DNA from 3 places in the Rhizobium sp. AN68 genome. Region 3 is predicted to be linked to each of the others. Evidence: riboswitches for the same ligand, from Rfam matches in the RefSeq annotation. Region 3 holds a riboswitch; each other region holds the start of a gene.
The links. A riboswitch is a leader RNA that binds a small molecule or an ion and turns the genes downstream of it on or off. The one in region 3 is predicted to bind cobalamin.
Positions count from the first base shown of each region.

Region 1: another riboswitch for cobalamin. It lies ahead of nrdH (glutaredoxin-like protein NrdH); the one in region 3 lies ahead of bluB (5,6-dimethylbenzimidazole synthase).
Region 2: another riboswitch for cobalamin. It lies ahead of RBH71_RS26160 (DUF1636 family protein); the one in region 3 lies ahead of bluB (5,6-dimethylbenzimidazole synthase).

Region 1 is NZ_JARWMI010000003.1:11,423-18,679, forward strand. It holds gene RBH71_RS13055 (ABC transporter permease) at 1-1,035, shown strand, start outside; gene RBH71_RS13060 (ATP-binding cassette domain-containing protein) at 1,035-1,817, shown strand; gene RBH71_RS13065 (nucleoside triphosphate hydrolase) at 1,814-2,443, shown strand; cobalamin riboswitch at 2,575-2,799, shown strand; gene nrdH (glutaredoxin-like protein NrdH) at 3,055-3,276, shown strand; gene nrdI (class Ib ribonucleoside-diphosphate reductase assembly flavoprotein NrdI) at 3,289-3,687, shown strand; gene nrdE (class 1b ribonucleoside-diphosphate reductase subunit alpha) at 3,675-5,864, shown strand; gene nrdF (class 1b ribonucleoside-diphosphate reductase subunit beta) at 5,881-6,855, shown strand; gene RBH71_RS13090 (alpha/beta hydrolase) at 6,884-7,257, opposite strand, start outside.
Region 2 is NZ_JARWMI010000003.1:2,716,773-2,724,029, reverse strand. It holds gene RBH71_RS26170 (cobyric acid synthase) at 1-1,100, opposite strand, end outside; gene cobO (cob(I)yrinic acid a,c-diamide adenosyltransferase) at 1,102-1,719, opposite strand; cobalamin riboswitch at 1,847-2,062, shown strand; gene RBH71_RS26160 (DUF1636 family protein) at 2,217-2,603, shown strand; gene cobW (cobalamin biosynthesis protein CobW) at 2,600-3,637, shown strand; gene cobN (cobaltochelatase subunit CobN) at 3,643-6,993, shown strand; gene cobG (precorrin-3B synthase) at 6,990-7,257, shown strand, end outside.
Region 3 is NZ_JARWMI010000003.1:1,505,420-1,512,676, reverse strand. It holds gene RBH71_RS20445 (NAD+ synthase) at 1-132, shown strand, start outside; gene RBH71_RS20440 (VOC family protein) at 281-658, opposite strand; gene RBH71_RS20435 (TolB family protein) at 851-1,681, shown strand; cobalamin riboswitch at 1,810-1,996, shown strand; gene bluB (5,6-dimethylbenzimidazole synthase) at 2,094-2,810, shown strand; gene RBH71_RS20425 (DUF2865 domain-containing protein) at 2,880-3,980, opposite strand; partial or broken gene RBH71_RS20420 (NADP-dependent malic enzyme) at 4,116-6,430, opposite strand; gene RBH71_RS20415 (UDP-2,3-diacylglucosamine diphosphatase) at 6,660-7,257, shown strand, end outside.

The DNA.
Region 1 (7,257 bases), 1.5 Mb from region 3:
GTGCTGTCGGGAAGTTCGACCCAGGTCGCTGCTTTCGATACGCAAAACAAGAGTTTGCTTGAAAAATTCCAGCACTTTCTGCATTCCAGCCCGGCGGCCGTACCGCTGATCGTTCTGGTGTTGTCGCTGGCTGTCTTCGGCATGACCCTGGGCGGCAAGTTTTTCTCGGCCTTTTCGCTGACCCTTATCCTTCAGCAGGTGGCAATCGTCGGCATCGTCGGCGCGGCACAGTCGCTGGTCATTCTGACTGCGGGTATCGATCTTTCGGTCGGTGCGATCATGGTTCTGTCCTCCGTCGTCATGGGACAGTTTACGTTCCGCTATGGTTTGCCTGCCGAACTCTCGATTATCTGCGGTCTCGCAGTCGGCGCATTTTGTGGCTTTATCAATGGCGTGCTGGTTTCGCGCATGCGGCTGCCGCCCTTCATCGTTACACTGGGCATGTGGCAGATCGTGTTGGCCACCAATTTCCTCTATTCGGCCAACGAAACGATCCGCTCACAGGATATCGTCCAACAGGCGCCCATTCTCCAGTTTTTCGGCAACAATGTCCGCATCGGCAGCGCCGTCTTCACCTATGGCGTCATTGCGATGGTTCTGCTGGTTGCCCTGCTCTGGTATGTGCTGAACCGCACCGCCTGGGGTCGACATCTCTATGCAGTGGGTGATGATCCCGACGCAGCCGAACTTGCCGGCGTTAACGTCAAGCGCATGCTGACGACTGTCTACACACTTTCCGGGCTTATCTGCGCCTTCGCGGGCTGGGCTCTCATCGGCCGCATCGGCTCGGTATCGCCGACCGCCGGTCAGTTCGCCAACATCGAATCCATCACCGCAGTGGTCATCGGCGGCATATCGCTGTTTGGCGGACGCGGCTCTATCATGGGCATGATCTTCGGCGCGCTGATCGTCGGTGTCTTCTCTCTCGGCTTGCGACTTATCGGAACAGACCCACAATGGACCTATCTGTTGATCGGCGTCCTTATCATCTTGGCTGTCGCAATCGACCAGTGGATCAGAAAGGTAGCAGGCTGATGGCAAAAGAACCTATCCTCACAGCACGCAATCTCGTTAAACGCTACGGTCGTGTGACTGCGCTCGACAATGCCGATTTTGACCTTTATCCGGGCGAAATCCTCGCCGTCATCGGTGATAACGGTGCTGGAAAATCCTCTCTCATCAAGGCGATTTCCGGTGCGGTGACACCCGATGAAGGGGAGATCAAGCTTGAAGGCAAGCCGGTACAGTTCCGCTCGCCGATCGAGGCGCGCAAGGCTGGTATCGAAACCGTTTATCAGAACCTTGCGCTGTCTCCCGCATTGTCCATAGCCGACAATATGTTTCTCGGCCGTGAAATCCGCAAACCCGGTATTCAGGGAAGCCTGTTCAGGGCACTGGACCGTCCGGCGATGGAAAAGTTTGCCCGTGAGAAACTCTCTGAACTCGGCCTGATGACGATCCAGAACATCAATCAGGCGGTGGAAACCCTCTCCGGCGGCCAGCGCCAGGGTGTTGCGGTGGCGCGTGCAGCCGCCTTCGGCTCCAAGGTCGTCATCCTTGACGAACCGACGGCGGCGCTCGGCGTCAAGGAAAGCCGCCGCGTTCTCGAGCTTATTCTGGATGTGCGCGCGCGAGGGCTACCGATCGTTCTCATCTCGCACAACATGCCGCATGTTTTCGAGGTTGCTGACCGGATTCATATTCATCGGCTGGGCAAGCGTTTATGCGTCATCAATCCGAAGGACTATACCATGTCCGACGCCGTCGCCTTCATGACGGGCGCCAAGGAAGCGCCAAAGGAAACGCTGGCCGCATGACGTTGAAGCTTGAAACGATCGTCGAAGATGTTCTTCGGCGGGCAGAGGATAAATCTCGTTTTATCATTGCCATTGCCGGTCCCCCTGGGGCCGGCAAATCCACGCTGGCGGATGCCCTGTGCGGTGCCCTCGTGGCGCGCGGCGAGGCTGCGGCTGTCCTGCCCATGGACGGCTTCCATATGGATAACGGTATTCTCGAAGAACGGGGGCTCTTGCCGCGAAAAGGCGCACCGGAGACCTTCGACGTGCGCGGCTTTCTTGATATCGTCTCCGCAGTTCGTCAGGGCGGGCAAGAAGTTCTTGTCCCGGTTTTTGACCGCTCCCGCGAAATAGCCATTGCCTCCGCTCGCGCCATCGCGCCAGAAACACGCTTCATCCTTGCCGAAGGCAACTATCTGCTGTTGAGCGAGGCGCCGTGGACGAAGCTTTCCGGCAGCTTCGATCTTACCGTCTTCGTAGGCCCATCCGTTGCGGTGCTCGAGGAACGCCTGCGGGATAGATGGCAGGGCTATGGTCTCGATGCGACCGAGATTCACGCCAAACTGTTCGAAAATGATCTTCCCAACGGAAAGCGGGTGATTGAGAACTCCCGCCCCGCCGATATTCGCATCGATATCTGGGAATAACCCGCCGCTTCCGTCCGTAGGCGGCATCGAGCATTCACCGTTAAGCCTTTGTTGACCATGTGTTGAATCTTTTTGATCCACAGGGTGGGGCTTTCGCATGTCTAATTATTGACGAAAAAAATTCCTCATATACTATATGTGGTGTTCAAGGTTCTTTCGATTCGCAAGCGTCGGGAGCTAAGACGGGAATTCGGTGCGCAACACCATTATGGTGAAGCAATGCCGAAACTGCCCCCGCAACTGTAAGCGGTGAGCATCGTTCCGATTTGAGCCACTGGCGCTAAGTGCTCCGGGAAGGTGGGAATGGATGTTTTGACCCGCAAGTCAGGAGACCTGCCTTGAGCGAAAACGTCCACGGGCGGGGTGTCCGGAAGGAAGGTGTATGACGCAAATGAATTGCGTGCGCCCTTTTCTGCCGCCTCCAGAACAAGCTTCGGGGTGAAGTCATGCCAGTGCATTTTTATAAGTTTCTACGCTCGTCGGCGTAGACAGCGATCTTACGCGGCCTGACCCGCGCGCCTCGCCAGAATGACAGAACCATCGCCACCCGCTTGTGATTGCAGGCGGGCAATGTTGAGCCGTGCGTAAAAGCGGCTTCGAAAGAGGAAACTATGACCGTCACCGTTTACAGCAAGCCCGCCTGCGTCCAGTGCACTGCCACCTATCGTGCGCTTGACCGCATCGGTGTCAGCTACGAGATCGTCGATATCTCCGAAGATGCGGATGCCCTCGATCACGTTCGCGGCCTTGGTTACATGCAGGTTCCCGTGGTCGTTGCCGGCGAACGCCATTGGGCGGGTTTCCGTCCGGACATGATTGGCTCGATCAGCTGAGGAGGCGATGCGATGGGGCTGATCGTCTATTATTCCAGCCGGTCTGAGAACACTCATCGCTTCCTTCAGAAACTGGGGCGACGATTGCTTCGCCTGCCGCTCGGCGCCGAGGAAGACGTTCCTCACGTGTCGGAGCCCTATGTTCTCGTCACCCCCACCTATGGGGGTGGCGGCATGAAAGGAGCTGTACCGAAACCGGTTATCCGGTTTTTGAACGAGCCCTCAAACCGAAATCTCATTCGCGGCGTCATAGCGGCGGGAAATACGAATTTTGGCGCAGCTTTCGCATCCGCCGGAGATATCGTGTCGCGTAAATGCGCGGTGCCGTTTCTCTACCGCTTCGAGCTTCTCGGCACGGAGGAAGATGTCGCCAACGTCAATCATGGATTGGAACGATTTTGGACACGCTGACCTCGAGCGCGGTGCGCAACACGGATGCCAAACAACAAGTAACCGCTGCGCAGAAACACCTGGACGCGGGACTGGACTATCACGCGCTGAACGCGATGCTGAACCTCTACGATGAAAACGGGAAGATCCAGCTCGACAAGGACCGCCTTGCGGCACGGCAATATTTCCTTCAGCACGTCAATCAGAACACGGTGTTTTTCCATAATCTCAGGGAAAAGCTCGATTATCTCGTTACCGAGGGATATTACGAGCAGGAGGTGCTGGACCAGTATTCCTTCAATTTCGTCCGTGACCTCTACGACGAGGCCTATGCCAGAAAGTTCCGTTTTCCGACATTTCTCGGCGCCTTCAAATATTATACGTCCTATACGCTGAAGACCTTCGACGGAAAGCGTTACCTGGAGCGTTATGAGGACCGCGTCTGCATGGTGGCGTTGGCTCTGGCGCGTGGCGACGAGCAGCTTGCCCGCGATCTGATGGATGAAATCATTTCCGGCCGCTTCCAGCCGGCAACCCCGACCTTTCTCAACGCTGGCAAGAAAAGCCGCGGTGAGCTGGTTTCGTGTTTTCTGCTGCGTGTGGAAGACAATATGGAAAGCATCGGCCGGTCCATCAATTCAGCATTGCAGCTTTCCAAGCGTGGCGGTGGCGTAGCACTGTCCCTGACCAATATTCGCGAAGCCGGCGCGCCGATCAAACAGATCGAAAACCAGTCCTCTGGCGTCATTCCTGTCATGAAGCTGCTGGAAGATTCGTTCTCCTACGCCAACCAGCTTGGCGCGCGCCAGGGCGCTGGCGCGGTCTATCTGCATGCCCACCACCCGGACATCATGCGTTTCCTCGATACCAAGCGCGAAAACGCCGACGAAAAAATCCGCATCAAAACCCTTTCGCTCGGCGTGGTGATCCCTGATATCACCTTCGAACTCGCGAGAAACAACGAGGATATGTACCTGTTCTCGCCGTATGATGTTGAGCGGGTCTATGGCGTGCCGTTTACCGAGATTTCCGTCAGCGAAAAATATCAGGAAATGGTCGCCGACAGCCGCATCCGCAAGAAGAAGATAAAGGCACGCGAGTTCTTCCAAGTCATCGCAGAAATCCAGTTCGAAAGCGGTTATCCCTATATCATGTTCGAGGATACGGTGAACCGCGCCAATCCGATCGCCGGCCGTATCAGCATGAGCAATCTTTGCTCGGAAATCCTACAGGTCAGCGAGGCGAGCGAGTTCAACGACGATCTCTCTTACAGCCATATGGGCAAGGATATTTCCTGCAATCTCGGCTCGCTCAACATTGCTTCAGCAATGGATTCGGCTGATTTCGGCAAGACGATCGAAACCTCCATCCGGGCGCTGACGGCCGTTTCTGACATGAGCCACATCTCGTCTGTCCCTTCCGTGGAAAAGGGCAATGATGCGAGCCACGCCATCGGGCTTGGTCAGATGAACCTGCATGGCTATCTGGCGCGCGAGCGCATCTTCTACGGCTCCGAAGAGGGCATCGATTTCACCAATATCTATTTCTACACGGTGACCTATCACGCCATCCGCGCCAGCAATCGCCTCGCCACTGACAGGGGCCAGAGCTTCAAGGGCTTTGAAAACTCCAAATATGCCTCGGGCGACTACTTCGATAAATATACCGACCGGGAATGGCTGCCCGCGACGGAAAAGGTCCGCGACCTTTTTGAGAAAGCTGGCATTTCCATTCCGACACAGGAGGACTGGAAAGCGTTGAAGCAGGCCGTCATGGAGACCGGCCTCTATAACCAGAACCTTCAGGCCGTGCCGCCCACAGGCTCGATCTCCTATATCAACCACTCGACCTCCTCGATCCATCCCATCGTCTCGAAGATTGAAATTCGCAAGGAAGGCAAGATCGGCCGTGTTTATTATCCGGCTTCCTACCTTTCGAACGACAATCTCGAATATTATCAGGATGCCTACGAAATCGGTCCGGAAAAGATCATAGATACCTATGCGGCGGCCACCCAGCATGTCGATCAGGGTCTGTCGCTGACGCTGTTCTTCCGCGATACGGCAACGACGCGCGATATCAACCGGGCGCAGATCTACGCCTGGAAAAAAGGCATCAAGACCATCTACTACATCCGTTTGCGCCAGATGGCGCTGCAAGGCACGCAGGTTCAGGGCTGCGTATCCTGCACGCTCTGAATTGAGGGACAAGACAATGAATATTGCCGTAAAACCCGCGTCCCGTATTCGCGCGGTCAACTGGAACCGCATCGAGGATGACAAGGATCTCGAAGTCTGGAATCGCCTGACATCGAATTTCTGGCTACCGGAAAAGGTGCCGCTCTCCAACGATATCCCGTCCTGGGGAACGCTGAAGCCGGAAGAGCAGACCCTGACGATCCGCGTCTTCACCGGGCTGACATTGCTGGACACGATCCAGAACGGCGTCGGTTCCGTGCGCCTGATGGCGGATTCGGCGACGCCGCACGAGGAGGCGGTGCTTTCCAACATCTCCTTCATGGAGGCGGTCCACGCCCGCTCCTATTCCTCGATCTTCTCGACGCTCTGCTCCACGCCTGACGTCGATGACGCCTATCGCTGGTCGGAGGAGAACGAATTCCTGCAACGCAAATCCGCGCTCATCATGCGCGAATATGATAGCGGAAATCCGTTGAAAATGAAGGTCGCCAGCGTGTTTCTGGAGAGCTTCCTGTTCTATTCCGGCTTCTACCTGCCAATGTTCTGGTCAAGTCGCGCCAAGCTTACCAACACGGCCGATTTGATCCGTCTCATCATTCGCGATGAGGCCGTGCATGGCTATTACATCGGCTACAAGTTCCAGCGCGCGCTCGAACGTCTGGGCGAAGCGGAAAAACAGGAGATCAAGGATTTCGCCTTCGATCTTTTGCTCGAGCTTTACGACAACGAGGCCAAATATACCCAAGACCTCTATGACGGCGTTGGCCTGACGGAGGACGTCAAGCAGTTCCTGCATTACAACGCCAACAAGGCCTTGATGAATCTGGGTTACGAGGCGCTGTTTCCGCCCGAGGCTTGCCGGGTCAATCCTGCGATCCTCTCGGCGCTGTCTCCCAATGCCGACGAGAACCACGACTTCTTCTCCGGCTCCGGCTCTTCTTATGTCATCGGCAAGGCGGTCGCCACAGAAGACGAAGGCTGGGATTTCTGAACCGGTTGTCGCCAAGAACCCGCAAAAGTTATTGCGGGTTCACGACCTGGCTCGCAAGCCGGAAGGGGCTGGATACCGTTGCCCCGATAGCATCGAACACAAAGGCACCCGCGCGGCCTATGCCGTTTTCGCCGTTGCCGTTCCGGCTCGCCTCCAGTTGTGGCACCAGCGACGCGAGTGCCGCATAGCGGTCGTGGTTGAGCGGATCCGATGCCTTGAGCTTGGAGATGTCAACGAACTGAACGCCCTCTTTCAGGGCGGCTTCCTGCACTTGAGGATCGGTCACATCCAGCGCGCCTATGCGGGTGACGTCGGCCCCCAGGATGGAGGAAGCCTTCAGGGCGCGGTCGTCCTTGGAGACGAGAATGGTGAGCGGCGGATTGAGCCTTCCCACCACCTCGA
Region 2 (7,257 bases), 1.2 Mb from region 3:
GTCACATCCAGCAGGCCCAACCCCTCGACCGTCATTGGTGGTCCTTCGATGCCGTCAGGGTCGGCAACGGTTTTTCCAAGCATCTGGTATCCGCCGCAGAGACCGAGAACATAACCGCCGCGGCGCACATGTGCCTTGATGTCGATGTCGAGGCCTGCATTTTTCAGCACGGTCAGATCAGCTATGGTGGATTTCGAACCGCAGAGCAGAACCAGCCGGCAATCGGCGGGAATGGTCTCGCCCGGCCGCACTCGGATCAGTTCCACATCCGGCTCCATGTCGAGCGGATCCAGATCGTCGAAATTGGAGATATGCGGCAGGATCGGCACGGCAATGCGGATTTTCGCGCCGGGCTTTTGTTGCGCCGGGCCGGTAAGCCCAAGGGCGTCCTCCGCCGGCAATTTCGCAGCATCGGAAAAATGCGGCAATAGCCCGATGGACGCCCAGCCGGTCTTTTCCGCGATCATCCGCATGCCGTCTGAAAACAGCGTAGGGTCACCGCGAAAGCGGTTCACGATGAAGCCCTCTATCATCGCGGCATCATCGCGTTCGAGAACGGTTTTTGTGCCCACGAGGCTGGCGATGACCCCGCCCCGGTCGATATCGCCGATCAGAATCACGGGAGCATCTGCGGCGCGGGCAAAACCCATATTGGCGATGTCGTTGGCGCGGAGGTTGATTTCGGAAGCACTTCCCGCCCCTTCCACCAGCACCAGATCGGCCTGTTGTTTCAGGTGCTCGAAGCTCTCCAGCACACGCGGCATCAGCCCGGCTTTCATGTGCTGATAATCGGCAGCCTTGGCATTGCCGACAATTTTACCCTGTACGACGACCTGTGCGCCGGTTTCGCTCTGCGGCTTTAAAAGCACCGGGTTCATGTGAACCGACAGCGGAACGCCTGCTGCCCGCGCCTGCAGCGCCTGCGCGCGACCGATCTCGCCGCCATCGGCAGTGACCGCCGCATTGTTCGACATGTTCTGCGGCTTGAACGGCATGACGGACAGGCCACGCCTGACGAAGGCGCGGGCAAGGCCAGCCACCATCAGCGATTTGCCGACATCCGAGCCGGTTCCCTGAAACATCAGCACACGTGCAGTCATGTCAGTATTCTATCCCGGCCTGCGCCTTTACGCCCGCCTTGAAGTGATGTTTGACGAGGGTCATTTCCGTCACCATGTCGGCAGCGTCGATCAACGGTTGTTTGGCGTTGCGGCCGGTAACGATGACATGCAGATCGGATCTACGGTTGGAAAGCGTTTCGACGACCTCTTCCAGCGGCAGGTAATCATAGCGGAGCGCAATGTTCAGTTCGTCGAGAACCAGCAATCCGATCGTCTCGTCGGCCATCAGTGCTTTCGCTTCCTCCCAGGCCTTTGTAGCTGCCGCGACATCGCGCTTCAGGTCCTGCGTGTCCCAGGTAAACCCCTCGCCCATAGTGCGCCATTCCACCCTGTCGCCGAACAAAGTCAGGGCCTGCTGTTCACCCGTCGACCATGCGCCCTTGATGAATTGCACGACGCCGACCCGCCGCCCTGTGCCGAGCATGCGCAGGGCAAGGCCGAAAGCGGCCGTGGATTTGCCTTTGCCAGGGCCGGTATTGATCATCAGCAGACCTTTTTCGATGGTCTTTTCCGCGACTTCGGCATCCTGAACCGTCTTGCGGTTGACCATTTTCTGCCGGTGGCGTTCGGCTTCGCTGTCGCTGATATCGCGTGTCATCGCGTTTTCCTTCTCGTCCAGCGGCGCGGGACCGTATGCCCCCGCCATTCGGAGCGGCGACTATACTCAATTTGCCGCACCCGGCAATCGACAAGCCGGCAGCATTGACCGTCACGCCCGTTCAGCCTAAGGGTAAGGCACTGACGGTCTTTTCCCGGCAACGGGAAAAGCTAAGAGGGAACACGGTTCCACCCCATAACGGGTCATTCCGTGGCTGCCCCCGCAACTGTAAGCGGTAAGCCCGCACTATGAAGCCACTGGACCATAAAATTGGCCCGGGAAGGTGGTGCAGGGTGTTTTAAAGCCGCAAGCCAGGAGACCTGCCGTTTCAGGAAAAAACGTCTCCCGGGCGGGGTGCTCCGGTCAGCCGGTCGAATTGATTTGCAGCCGCGCTTTTCAGTGCGCTGTTTTCGACATCCGCACCCCGATGAGTTTAAAGGCGCGGAAAGCGGAACGGTTTGGATATTACCACAACATCTTCTTGTGCGGACGGGACAATGGAAGCCAACACAGCTTCTGGCGTGGTCGTTTTTGTCTGCCGAAGCTGTCGCGACGACACCGATCCCAATGCGGAGCCGCGCCCCGGCACCATCCTTGCGGAAGCTGCCATCGCAAAAGCGCGTGACTCCGGCATCGATGTTCGCTCCGTCAATTGCCTTGCCAATTGCAAACGAGGCCTCAGTGCCGTGCTGCGCGGTGCCGATGGCTGGTCCTATGTATTCGGCGGGCTGACGCCCAACGACGCGGAAGACCTGCTCACGGGCGCGCAAATGCTGGCCGCCTCCGCAGATGGCCTGATGCCCTGGCGCGGCCGCCCCGACACATTGAAGCGCGGCATGGTGGCGCGCATTCCCCCATTCGATTTTACCGAGGAGAGATCATGAGCACCCTTCTGGACCGCGTTCCCTGCACCATCGTCACCGGCTTTCTGGGGGCTGGAAAAACCACGCTGCTGCGCGGTCTCCTCGAAAAGCTTGATGGCAAGCGGCTTGCCATCATCGTCAACGAATTCGGTGATATCGGCATCGATGGCGATATCCTCAAGGGATGCGGCATTGAGAGCTGCCCGGAGGAAAACATCGTTGAGCTGGCCAATGGCTGCATCTGCTGCACGGTGGCGGATGATTTCCAGCCGGCCATCGAACAGATTCTAAGCCGGCAGCCGAAGGTGGAGCATATCCTCATCGAGACCTCCGGCCTTGCCCTGCCCAAGCCGCTGGTGCAGGCATTTCAATGGCCGGCCATCAAGAGCCGCGTGACGGTTGACGCTGTGGTTGCCGTGGTGGATGGCGCTGCCCTTGCCGAGGGTCAGGTGGCGCATGACATGGAAGCCCTTGCCGCCCAGCGCGCAAATGACGAAGCCCTCGATCACGACGATCCGGTCGAAGAGGTTTTTGAGGACCAGATCGCCTGTGCCGATCTTATCGTGCTGACCAAGGCGGATCTGCTCGATAGCGCCGGTCTGGACAAGGCGAAGGCTCATATTCTCGAGCATTTGCCGCGGGCCGCAAAGATCGTCGTCGCCTCGAATGGCGTCATCGATCCGGCCGTGCTGATCGGCCTCGGTCTTGCGGTTGAAGAGGATATCGAAAACCGCCGCACCCATCACGATGGTGAACTCGACCACGAACATGACGATTTCGACAGCTTCGTCATCGACCTGCCGGCCGTGACCGATCCGGAAGCGCTGGCGGCTCGTATCGCCGAGACGGCGGCTGCGGAAAATGTTCTGCGCATCAAAGGTTTCGTCGAAGTATCCACCAAGCCGATGCGCCTGCAGGTGCAGGCTGTCGGTAGCCGCGTCAACCATTATTATGACCGTCCCTGGGCGGCCGGTGAAGAGCGCCGCAGCCGCCTCGTCGTCATAGGCGAAAAAGGCCTCAACCGCGAAAAGATCGAACAGATGCTGGCCGCCTGATAGAAATGCACATTCTCGCCACCACATCTTCGTCTCTGGACGACCTGATCGAGCCGGTTGATCTCAACCAGCCGCGATCGGATGTGGTGATGCTGTCTTTTTCGGCAAGCGATCTTGCCGGGCTGGAACAGGCATGGCGGCAGGCAGATGGCGCGCTTCCGTCCCTGTCTGCCGCCAACCTCTCCGAGCTTCGGCATCCGATGTCGGTCGATCTGTGGATTGAAAAGACGGCCGAACATGCCCGTGTCATCCTTATCCGGATTCTCGGCGGCGCGGAGCGCTGGCGCTATGGCGTTGATCAGCTCAGCACGATGGCGCGGCGGCGTGGCATAAAACTTATGCTCCTGCCGGGTGAATGCAGTGAGAGAGACGAAAAGCTCGAAGCAGCCTCGACCGTTGATCGCCAGACGTTGGCGTCCGTCCTCGCCTTCTTCCGCGAGGGTGGGCGGGAAAATATGGACCGGCTTGCCATTGGTCTTGCTGCCCTTGTAAGTGGTGGCGCATGGCCAGATATCGAGGCTCAACCGCTGCCGAAAGCCGGCTTTTACCGGCCGGGTAAAGGCGTCGTGGATCAGGCGGAAGCCTGCGCCGGTTTTCCCGCCGGTGCAGCTGTCCTTCCCATTCTCTTTTACCGCTCCATGCTTCTTGCGGCCGATGCGGCGCCCGTGGATGCGCTTTTTAACGCGCTCTCTCAGCGTGGTTTTGCGCCATTGCCGATTTTCGTCAGCGGCCTCAAGGATGGGGAGGCGATCCGCTTTCTCGAAACCGTACTGCCCGAACTCCAGCCCGCCGCCATCGTTGCCGCCACGGCTTTTGCCAGTCAGATGGACGACAGCGGTAAAACCCTGTTTGATCGCCTCGGCGTGCCGGTGTTTCAGGTGGTTATGGCGACGACGCGACGGGACGGCTGGGCGGAAAATGCGCGCGGTCTCAACCCTTCCGATCTTGCCATGCATGTGGTTCTGCCGGAACTCGATGGCCGGATTCTTGCTGGCGCAATCTCGTTCAAGCAGGTGCGGACTGATGGCGGTATCAGCCTCATCAATGTACCGGAGGCTGATCGCGTCGAACAGGTGGCAAACCGAATCGCTGCCTTTCTGCAATTAAAACAGTCCACGCCACAGGAACGGCGGATCGTCATTCTGATGCCGGATTATCCCGGTGCTGCGCCGGGGCGCACGGGTTATGCCGTTGGTCTCGATGTGCCGCAAAGCGTGCTTGAAATGCTGCGCGATCTGGCCGCGGCAGGATATGTGGTTTCGGATATTCCCGAAACGGCGCGGGCTTTGCTGGATTGTGTCGAGCAGCAGGAAGCGGCTGTCGGACTTTCAGACTATCGTGATTTTCTTTTGGGTTTGCCTGAAGAGGTTGCCGCCTCCGTGGATAGCACGTGGGGTTCGGCCGAACAGGACGACGCACTAGCCGACGGCGCATTCCGTTTTCGCGTCGCCCGTTTCGGTCAGATATTCGTGGCCCTGGCACCGGATCGTGGGCGAAATGAGGATCGGCGGGTGGATTACCATGACCCTGCCCTGCCGCCACGTCATGCGTTGGTCGCTTTCGGCGCCTGGATGCAGCGTGTCGCAGGGGCGCATGCCATTGTGCATGTCGGTGCGCATGGCACGCTGGAATGGCTGCCCGGCAAGACAGTTGCGCTTTCCCGCGATTGTTTTCCTGAAATCGTCACCGGGTCTTTGCCGGTGGTCTATCCGTTCATCGTTTCCAATCCGGGCGAAGCGGCGGTTGCCAAACGGCGGATCGCTGCCGTCACGATCGGCCATGTTCCGCCTGTGCTGGTAGATGCCGGGCTTTCGCCGGAACAATCGGCTCTGGAACAGCTCGTCGACGAATATGCGCAGGCGGATGGGCTCGACCGTCGCCGCCGCGACCGGCTGGCGAAACTGATCGTAGAGAAGGCGCTGGAAACCGGTCTTGCGGCGGATGCCGGTGTCGGTGCAAAGGACGATGCCGATGCGGCGCTGTCGCGCATCGACGCCTTCCTCTGCGATCTCAAGGACTTCGCCATCAAGGATGGCCAGCATGTTTTTGGCCGCAGCCCCGAAGGCGAGACCGATCTTCTGAGGCTTGAAAGTGCTGCGGCGGAAAAAACAGCGCTGCTTACCGCGCTCGATGGCCGCCATATTGTCCCCGGTCCTTCCGGCGCACCCGCGCGCGGGCGTCTCGATGTCCTGCCGACGGGCCGCAATCTTTATGCTGCCGATCCGCGCACCATGCCGACGCCGACGGCTTTCGAGCTGGGCCGCATGGCGGGCGAAGAAGTGCTTCGGCACCATCTGCAATCCCATGGCGACTGGCCGAAACATCTGGTTTTTGATCTCTGGGGCAGCGCCAGCCTGCGCAATGGCGGCGAGGATGTGGCGCAGGCGCTGCATCTGATGGGAGCGAGACCGATCCATGACCCGGGGACGGGCCGCGTCACAGGCATCGAGGTTCTGCCGCCGGCCAGTATCGGGCGGCCGCGTGTCGACGTCACATTCCGGATTTCCGGCCTGTTCCGCGACATGTTTCCGGCGTTGATCGCTCTTCTAGACGCCGCCGCCAAGGCTGTCGCGCGGCGGGATGAAGCGCCGGGTGACAATCCGCTGGCGGAAGAAGCGGCGGCACTCGGGCATATACCGGCACGCATCTTCGGCTCCGCACCCGGCACCTATGGTGCGGGCACTGAGGAGAAACTCGCCAGCGGAAAATGGGAAGAACGTGAGGAACTAGGGCAAGCCTATCTGGATGCGGCAAGCCATGCCTTTGGCGGTGCGGATGGGCTTGAGATTTTCGAGGATGCCGGTTTTGTCGAGCTGGTACGCCGTGCCGATCTTCTCGTTCACACCGGTGACGATCCGGGCCGGGATCTTCTCGACGGCTCGTCAGATGTCGCTTTCATCGGTGGTTTTTCCGCCGCAAAAGCACTCCTTGGCGGCGTTGCCGATATTGTGGCGCTGGATACGACCGATCCCGCGCGTCCGCGCGCGCGATCCATTTCGCAGGCGCTGACGCGCGTTGTTCGGGCCCGCGCCGTCAATCCGCGCTTCATTGCCGGCCAGATGCGGCACGGCCCGCGCGGGGCGGCGGAATTTGCCGAGACGGTTGACCGGCTGATCGGTTTTGCGGAAACCACCCATGCGGTATCTTCCTCGCTGATCGAGGCGCTTTACGACGCCTATTTCGGCAATGAGGACGTGCGCGATTTCATCCTGCGGGAAAATCCGAAGGCGGCGGAGGTCATGGCGACGCGCTTTTTATCTGCCCGTCGTCGCGGGTTGTGGCACAGCCGCCGCAATGCGGTGGATGCGGAACTTGAAATGCTGATCCTGCCCCGTTCTGAAAGGGTCGGCGCATGAGGACGGCCCCTTCCGATCCGGTCCAGCCGTTTGGCCGCCGTGGGACGTGTCCGGCCTTATCGACCCCGATGCTGACCGGTGACGGATACCTGTCGCGCATCGCATTCGAGGCGGATATTGCGCCCCATGATATGATAGCACTTTGCGAACTTGCCGAGCAGCACGGCAACGGGCTGATAGACATCACGGCACGCGGCAGCCTGCAATTTCGCGGCCTGACGCGGGAAAGCGCCTGCGACCTGGAGAATGATGTTCTGGCGCTCG
Region 3 (7,257 bases):
CACCGGATCGAGCATCTGCTCTATCTCGCCGAATACAAACGCCGCCAATCCGCGCCCGGGGTGAAGATCACCAAGAAGAACTTCGGCCGCGATCGCCGTTATCCGATTACCAACCGGTTCAGGGACAGGTAGTCGAAGGAGGGCATGGGGGAGCTTGCTGGACCCCGAATCTAGTTCGGGGTGACGGAGTGCGGATGCTGCGACTTCGCCATATATCGATGGCGAAGAAGCATCCTTTTCCTCCAACGGCGCGGACACGCCGCGCCGTCTCCCTATCTCGTTAAATAACCTGCCCCACATCGATGCGGTTACCATCCGGGTCTTCGAAAACGAAGGCCCGCAGGCCATAATCCTTGTCCTGCAGACTTTTGATGATGCGAAGCCCGTGGCTTTTGCAAAGCGCGTGCAGCGCGTCGGCGTCGCTGACCAGCATATGCGCCACATTGAAGGGGGCCGGTTTGTGCGTCGACTGCAATGTCAGGTGCAACTCGGCATTACCTTGTTTCAGGATCATGAAACCGACAGGGTTGCCGTTTTCGAAGGTCTTTTCGAAGCCCAGCACACGGACATAAAAGTCATGGGCCTTCTCGATATTCTTGACAGGAAGCATTGCGGCGATCCGACCGAAGCGGATGCCGTGATCGGCGATGGTGTTCATCGCGGAACCTCGGATCTGGGAGAAACGGGCAGGGGTGCGGGCGGTGCCGGAACGCTGCTGTTTTTTCCTATTTGAATTTGCAGGGCGGTGCCTGCGGCAATAGGATCATAATCACGGCGGTGGCGGATGCAAACGGAATGTTTGTGCCATTCAACGCTCCACGCCAGACGATCGACAGGCCCGGGAGGCAGCATGCGCAGTTCCATCGAAATCTTCAACATCCGCAATCGGCAGATGCGGGTGGTGTGGCAGACGCCGGAGCTGTTCGAGGCTCCGAACTGGTCGCCGGACGGGAAATACCTGCTTCTGAACTGCGACGGTCTGCTTTATCGCCTGTCACTTGCCGGCGACCCTTCGCCGGAAAAGGTCGATACCGGCTTTGCGACAATCTGCAACAATGACCACGGCATTTCGCCTGACGGTTCGCTTTATGCCATTTCCGACAAGGTGGAGTTCGGCAAGAGTGCCATCTATCTGCTGCCTTCGACGGGCGGAACGCCGCTTCTGATGACTAAGAACCTTCCGTCCTACTGGCACGGCTGGTCGCCGGACGGGAAAGGTTTCGCCTATTGCGGTATTCGCGATCAGGTTTTCGATATTTATTCCATGGACATAGACAGCGGCGTTGAGACACGCCTTACCCATGGTGAGGGCCGCAATGACGGGCCGGATTATTCGCCGGATGGAGAATGGATCTATTTCAACTCCAGCCGCACCGGCCAGATGCAGATCTGGCGCGTGCGGGTGGATGGCTCGGCCGTCGAGCGTATCACCGACAGCGTCTATGGCGACTGGTTCCCGCATCCGTCTCCCAGCGGTGACAAAGTCGTCTTCGTCTCCTACGACGCCGATGTCTTCGACCATCCGCGCGACCTCAACGTGCGCGTGCGGCTGATGGATATGGATGGTGGCAACGCCGAAACGCTGTTTGACCTTTTCGGCGGGCAGGGAACGATGAATTCGCCCAACTGGTCACCGGGCGGGGATGAGTTCGCTTATGTGCGGTATTTTCCCGTTGGGTGATGCGGTAGGGAGTGCTTCAGCCGGCGCGCGTCCGCGCGGCGGCTGAAGGCCGCAATACGCAGGTGAGGTGGCCACGGTCACATTGCCGCATCGCTGCGCAAGATACTTGTATTTGCAATCTTTGTTGCTCATAAGCTTCTTCGTCAGGTGCCTGCCCTTTACGGCGGGAGAATCGGGAATCCGGTGCAAGACCGGAACGTGCCCAGCGCTGTGAGGCGGATGCCCTTTTTCTTGATGCCACTGAATCCATTCGGGAAGGCGAAAGTGGGCGGATGAAGCCGAGTCAGAAGACCGGCCTGACAGAATAGACCAGACCGCGTGGACGGCGGCAGGTTGTTGCAGCAGCGCGTCGTGCAGGCGAAAACCGGAGCCGGTTTTCGTGGCGGCGCGCCAGCATTGTTGGGGATAGACGATGCCGACCGATCCACTCGCGACCAGTTCGCTCGACGCCGATGCATTCGATCACGCGCTTTCGCCCGCCTACCCGTTTTCCGAGGGGGAGCGAGAGGCGATCTACCGTGCCATCGAAACCCGCCGTGATGTGCGCGACCAGTTCCTTCCGGATCCATTGCCGGAAGATGTGGTCGAGCGCTTGCTGAAGGCGGCGCATTCCGCGCCCTCAGTCGGTTTCATGCAGCCGTGGAATTTCACGCTCGTCACTGACGGTGCGGTCAGGCAGGCAGCTTGGGTTGCCTTCAGCCGCGCCAATGGCGAGGCGGCGGCGATGTTCGAGGGGGAGCAGCAGGCGCTTTACCGCAGCCTCAAGCTTGAGGGCATCCGCAAGGCGCCGCTCAGCATCTGCGTCACCTGCGATCCGACGCGTGGCGGCAAGGTGGTGCTGGGCCGTACCCACAATCCGCGCACCGATGTCTATTCCACCGTCTGCGCCATCCAGAACCTCTGGCTTGCAGCGCGCGCCGAAGGCATCGGCGTCGGCTGGGTCAGCATTTTCCACGATAGCGACATTCGCACCATTCTGGAGATCCCCGACCACATCGAGATCGTCGCCTGGCTATGCCTCGGCCGCGTCGATACACTTTATACCGAGCCGGAACTGGCGGTGAAGGGTTGGCGCCAGCGCGTGCCGCTGGAGGATTTGGTATTTCGCAATCGCTGGGGCGGGCGGTAAAGAGAACACGCGACCGTCTTGTGAGTGAGATAGAGCGTTGCCAACTCCATACCGTGTGCTTGATGGGAGCTATTGCTGCGGCTGTATACCCTTCAGCGCCGGGTTCTTCAGGTCGATCCGGCCTGTCTGGTCGGGCAGGAATTTAGGGCCGATGACGCGGACCCTGCTGTTGTTCGGGTCATAGTCGCGTTCCGGAACCGGTTGTTCCGGCGGCTTTGCGGCCTGCTGCAGTTCGGTGGGTTTTTTGGGGGTGTCACCTTGCGGTGATGGAATGGTCGTGATGCTGGAATAGGGTTTCTCAGCTTCCGGCCGCGCAGCCTCCTGCTGCTTCATCTCCTCGTGATAGGCGGCCATGTTGCAGGCGCAGCCTGGGGCTTTGGTTGAGGCATTTCGATAAGCAAAGGCGGTCGGCAGGTCCTTATAGGGCTTTCCTGTTTCAGCCGAGACCATGTCAGCCGTTTCCTGCTCCGTCATGGAGTGGAAATAAAGCTCCGTCTGCGTACCCGGACACATTTTCTGGCATTGTTCGGCCTGCGCACGGAAATCGAGCGGCGAGGCATTGGAAGCGATGGGGAAGAACGAGCCGTCGCAGGTGCGCACGCACAGCGTCCTGAGCCCGCCTTCCGCAGCGGCATTGGGGTAGGGCGAAAGCCCTGCCTGTCCCGGCGGATTGCTCTGTTCGCCGAAGGCGTCGGGGTAACGTGTCACATCGGGTGCCGTCGGCTGGCGCGCTTCCGTTTCCGGAATGGCGCTGCAGCCATTGGCGTCAAGGGCGGCGAGAATGCGCTGGCGTCTGATGTCGCCATCATCGCTGCCCTGGGCCGCCATGGCATCGTCGCGGTCACGGATGATGGCATCGCGTTCGCTCTGCGCATCCGCCATCGCGTCGCTGATCTCCGCGCAGAGTTCGGCATTCGGGCTGCCATAAACGGTGACGCTTGCGGATGAACAGCCGTAACGGCGCAGATCGTTCCTGATCCTGCGGATCTCGATGTTCTGGCGGGTGAGCGCATTGGCGTAACGCCGTACCTCGGCGGTGTTGCCGATGACACGCGGCGGTTCGCGCAGCTGCGCATAAAGCGTATCGCAGACCTGATCCGCGAAAGCAGCGGCCGGGGCGATGAAAACAAGGGGAAGCAGGAGGCCGATAATGCTGCGGCGCCGGGTCAATGGTGCGATCCGTTCGATGTCCCCGGCCGGTGGCGAGGGTGTTATGCTTCGGGAAATCCGTGTTTCAGGAAGATAACATAAGCTGTTGCCGCAATGCGGCAACAGCATGTTCAAAACTGCGTTAATGCGCCTTCATCAGACCGAAGGGTGCGATGCCTGCACGACGGCAAAGGCCGCCATGTTGACAACGCCGCGCGAGGTGACGCTGGGCGACAGGATATGGGCGGGAAGTGCCGTGCCAAGCAGGATGGGGCCGACATGCAGGCCCTCCGTCAGCGTGCGGGTGACGCCGAGCGTGATGTTTGCGGCATCGAGGTTCGGGAAGACCAGCAGGTTCGCTTCGCCGGTCAGCACGCTGTTGGGCATGGCGCGCTTGCGCAGCGCTTCCGAAAGTGCCGAGCCGCCCTGCATTTCGCCGTCCACTTCCAGTTCGGGTGCTGCTGCCTGCACGATCTTCAGGGCGCGGCGCATCTTGCGGGCGCTTTCAGAATCGCGCGACCCGAAATTGGAGTGGCTGGCGAGCGCGATCTTCGGCGTGATCCGAAGCGGCGGATTTCCTTTGCCGCGAGAATGGCCATTTCAGCCACTTCTTCGGAGGTCGGATCGTTGTTGACGAAGGTGTCGGTGAGGAACAGCGCGCCCTGCTGGGTGATGAGCAGGCTGAGGCCTGCGAAAGAGCGAACGCTTTCCTGCTTGCCGATGATCTGGTTCACGTCGCGCAGGTGCCGGTCGTAACGGCCTTCCAGACCGCAGATCAGCGCATCCGCCTCACCACGCTTCACCGACAGCGCGCCGATGACCGTGGAGTTGGTGCGCACGATGGTGCGGGCCGCCTCCGGGTTGATGCCAGCGCGGCCGACGAGGGCGAAATAATCATCGACGTAGTCGCGGTAACGCGGATCGTCTTCGGGATTGACCACCGCAAAATCGGTATTCGGGCGGATACGCAGGCCGAAGCGCTTCAGGCGCGTTTCGATGATCTGTGGGCGGCCGATGAGGATCGGGATGCCGGTGCCTTCTTCCAGAAGCACCTGGGCGGCGCGCAGCACGCGCTCGTCTTCGCCTTCAGCAAAGATGATGCGCTTCTTTTCGGCAACCTTGGCGGCGTTGAAGACCGGTTTCATGATGAAGCCGGAACGCCAGACGAAGCGGTTCAGCTGGTCGAGATAGGCTTCGAAATCGCTGATCGGCCGGGCGGCGACACCGCTTGCGGCGGCAGCACGGGCAACGGCCGGCGCGATGCGCAGGATGAGGCGCGGATCGAAAGGCGAGGGAATGAGGTAGTTCGGGCCGAAGATCGGCGTTTCGCCGCTATAGGCCTTGGCGGCGACTTCCGAGACTTCCTCGCGGGCAAGCTCGGCAATGGCCTGCACGGCGGCCATCTTCATTTCCTCGTTGATCGTGGTTGCGCCGCAATCCAGCGCGCCGCGGAAGATATAGGGGAAGCAGAGCACGTTGTTGACCTGGTTCGGGAAATCCGAACGGCCGGTGCAGATCATCGCATCCGGGCGGGCAGCACGGGCCACTTCCGGCATGATTTCCGGATTGGGGTTGGCAAGCGCCAGGATCAGCGGATTTTCCGCCATACGCTCCAGAAGTTCCGGCTTCAGCACGCCTGCCGCCGAAAGACCGAGGAAGACATCCGCGCCGTCGATCGAGTCGGCCAGAACCCGCTTGTCGGTCTTTTGCGCGTAAACTTCCTTCCACTCGTCCATCAGCGAGTTGCGGCCGTCATAAACGAGGCCCTCGATATCGTGGACCCAGATGTTTTCTTTCTTTGCGCCCATGGCGACAAGCAGGTTGAGGCAGGCGAGGGCTGCCGCACCGGCGCCTGACGCAACGATCTTGACGCTCGAAAGCGATTTTCCGGCCAGTTCCAGCGCGTTGGTGACGGCGGCGGCGACGATGATCGCCGTGCCGTGCTGATCGTCGTGGAAGACCGGGATGTTCATCTTCTCGCGCAGCTGGCGCTCCACCTCGAAACATTCGGGCGCCTTGATGTCTTCAAGGTTGATGCCGCCGAAGGTGGGTTCCAGCGCTGCGATGGTGGAGACCATGTCGTTGATGCCGGGCGCATCGATCTCGATATCGAAAACGTCGATGCCGGCGAATTTCTTGAAGAGGACGGCCTTGCCCTCCATAACAGGCTTGGACGCAAGCGGGCCGATATTGCCAAGGCCAAGCACTGCCGTACCGTTGGAAATCACTGCAACGAGATTGGCGCGGGCGGTATATTCCGCCGCCATTTCCGGATTTTCATGGATGGCGAGGCAGGGGGCGGCGACACCCGGCGAGTAGGCAAGCGCCAGATCGCGCTGGTTGCCAAGGGGCTTGGTGGCCTGGATTTCCAGCTTGCCGGGGCGCGGGTAGCGGTGGAAAAAGAGCGCCTGTTCCTCGATGTCGGCCTTTGCCGTGTTGGCGGGCGTGTTGTTCTTATCGTGAGAGGTCATGTCTTCCACCGTCATGTCTGGTTCAATTCCGGCCCTCTGAATACAACAAACTTTCCCGTGGTACAGCCGTTATTTGCCGCCCCCTTATGCAAATGCGGGCATGGCTTATTCGCGTTTTCGTGATGCCATCAGTCATATTCCATACAAAAACCGGCCATTGTCATGTTGCTGCAACACGAGTCTGGTTCTGAGAGGGAAGAAAGCCGCAGGGACGCAACCGAACAAGGGGATTAAATCCGTGGCCGGTCAAATTGAAACCAGACAGTTCAGAACGCTTTTCATTTCGGATGTCCATCTCGGTTCCAAGGCGGCCAAGACGGATTTTTTGCTCGACTTCCTGAAACATCACGAGGCCGATACGATCATCCTGGTCGGTGACATCATCGACGGCTGGCGCCTGCGCCGCAGCTGGTACTGGCCGCAGGGCTGCAACGACGTGGTGCAGAAGTTGTTGCGCAAGGCCCGCAAGGGAACGCGCATCGTTTACATTCCCGGCAACCACGATGAATTTCTGCGCGAGTTTCCGGGCATGCATTTCGGCGGTATCGAAGTGGCCGAGCGCATGATCCACGAGGCGGCAGACGGCAAGAAATACCTCATCATCCATGGCGACGAGTTCGATGTGGTGGTGCGCAATGCCCGCCTGCTCGCCTATCTCGGTGACTGGGCCTACGACGCGGCGATTGCGATCAACATCGTCCTTGCTGCGGTGCGCCGCCGCATCGGTCTGCCTTACTGGTCGTTCTCGGCCTGGGCGAAATTGCAGGTCAAACACGCCGTCAACTTCATCGGCGAGTTCCAGCGCGTAGTGGCCGACGAGGCGCGCC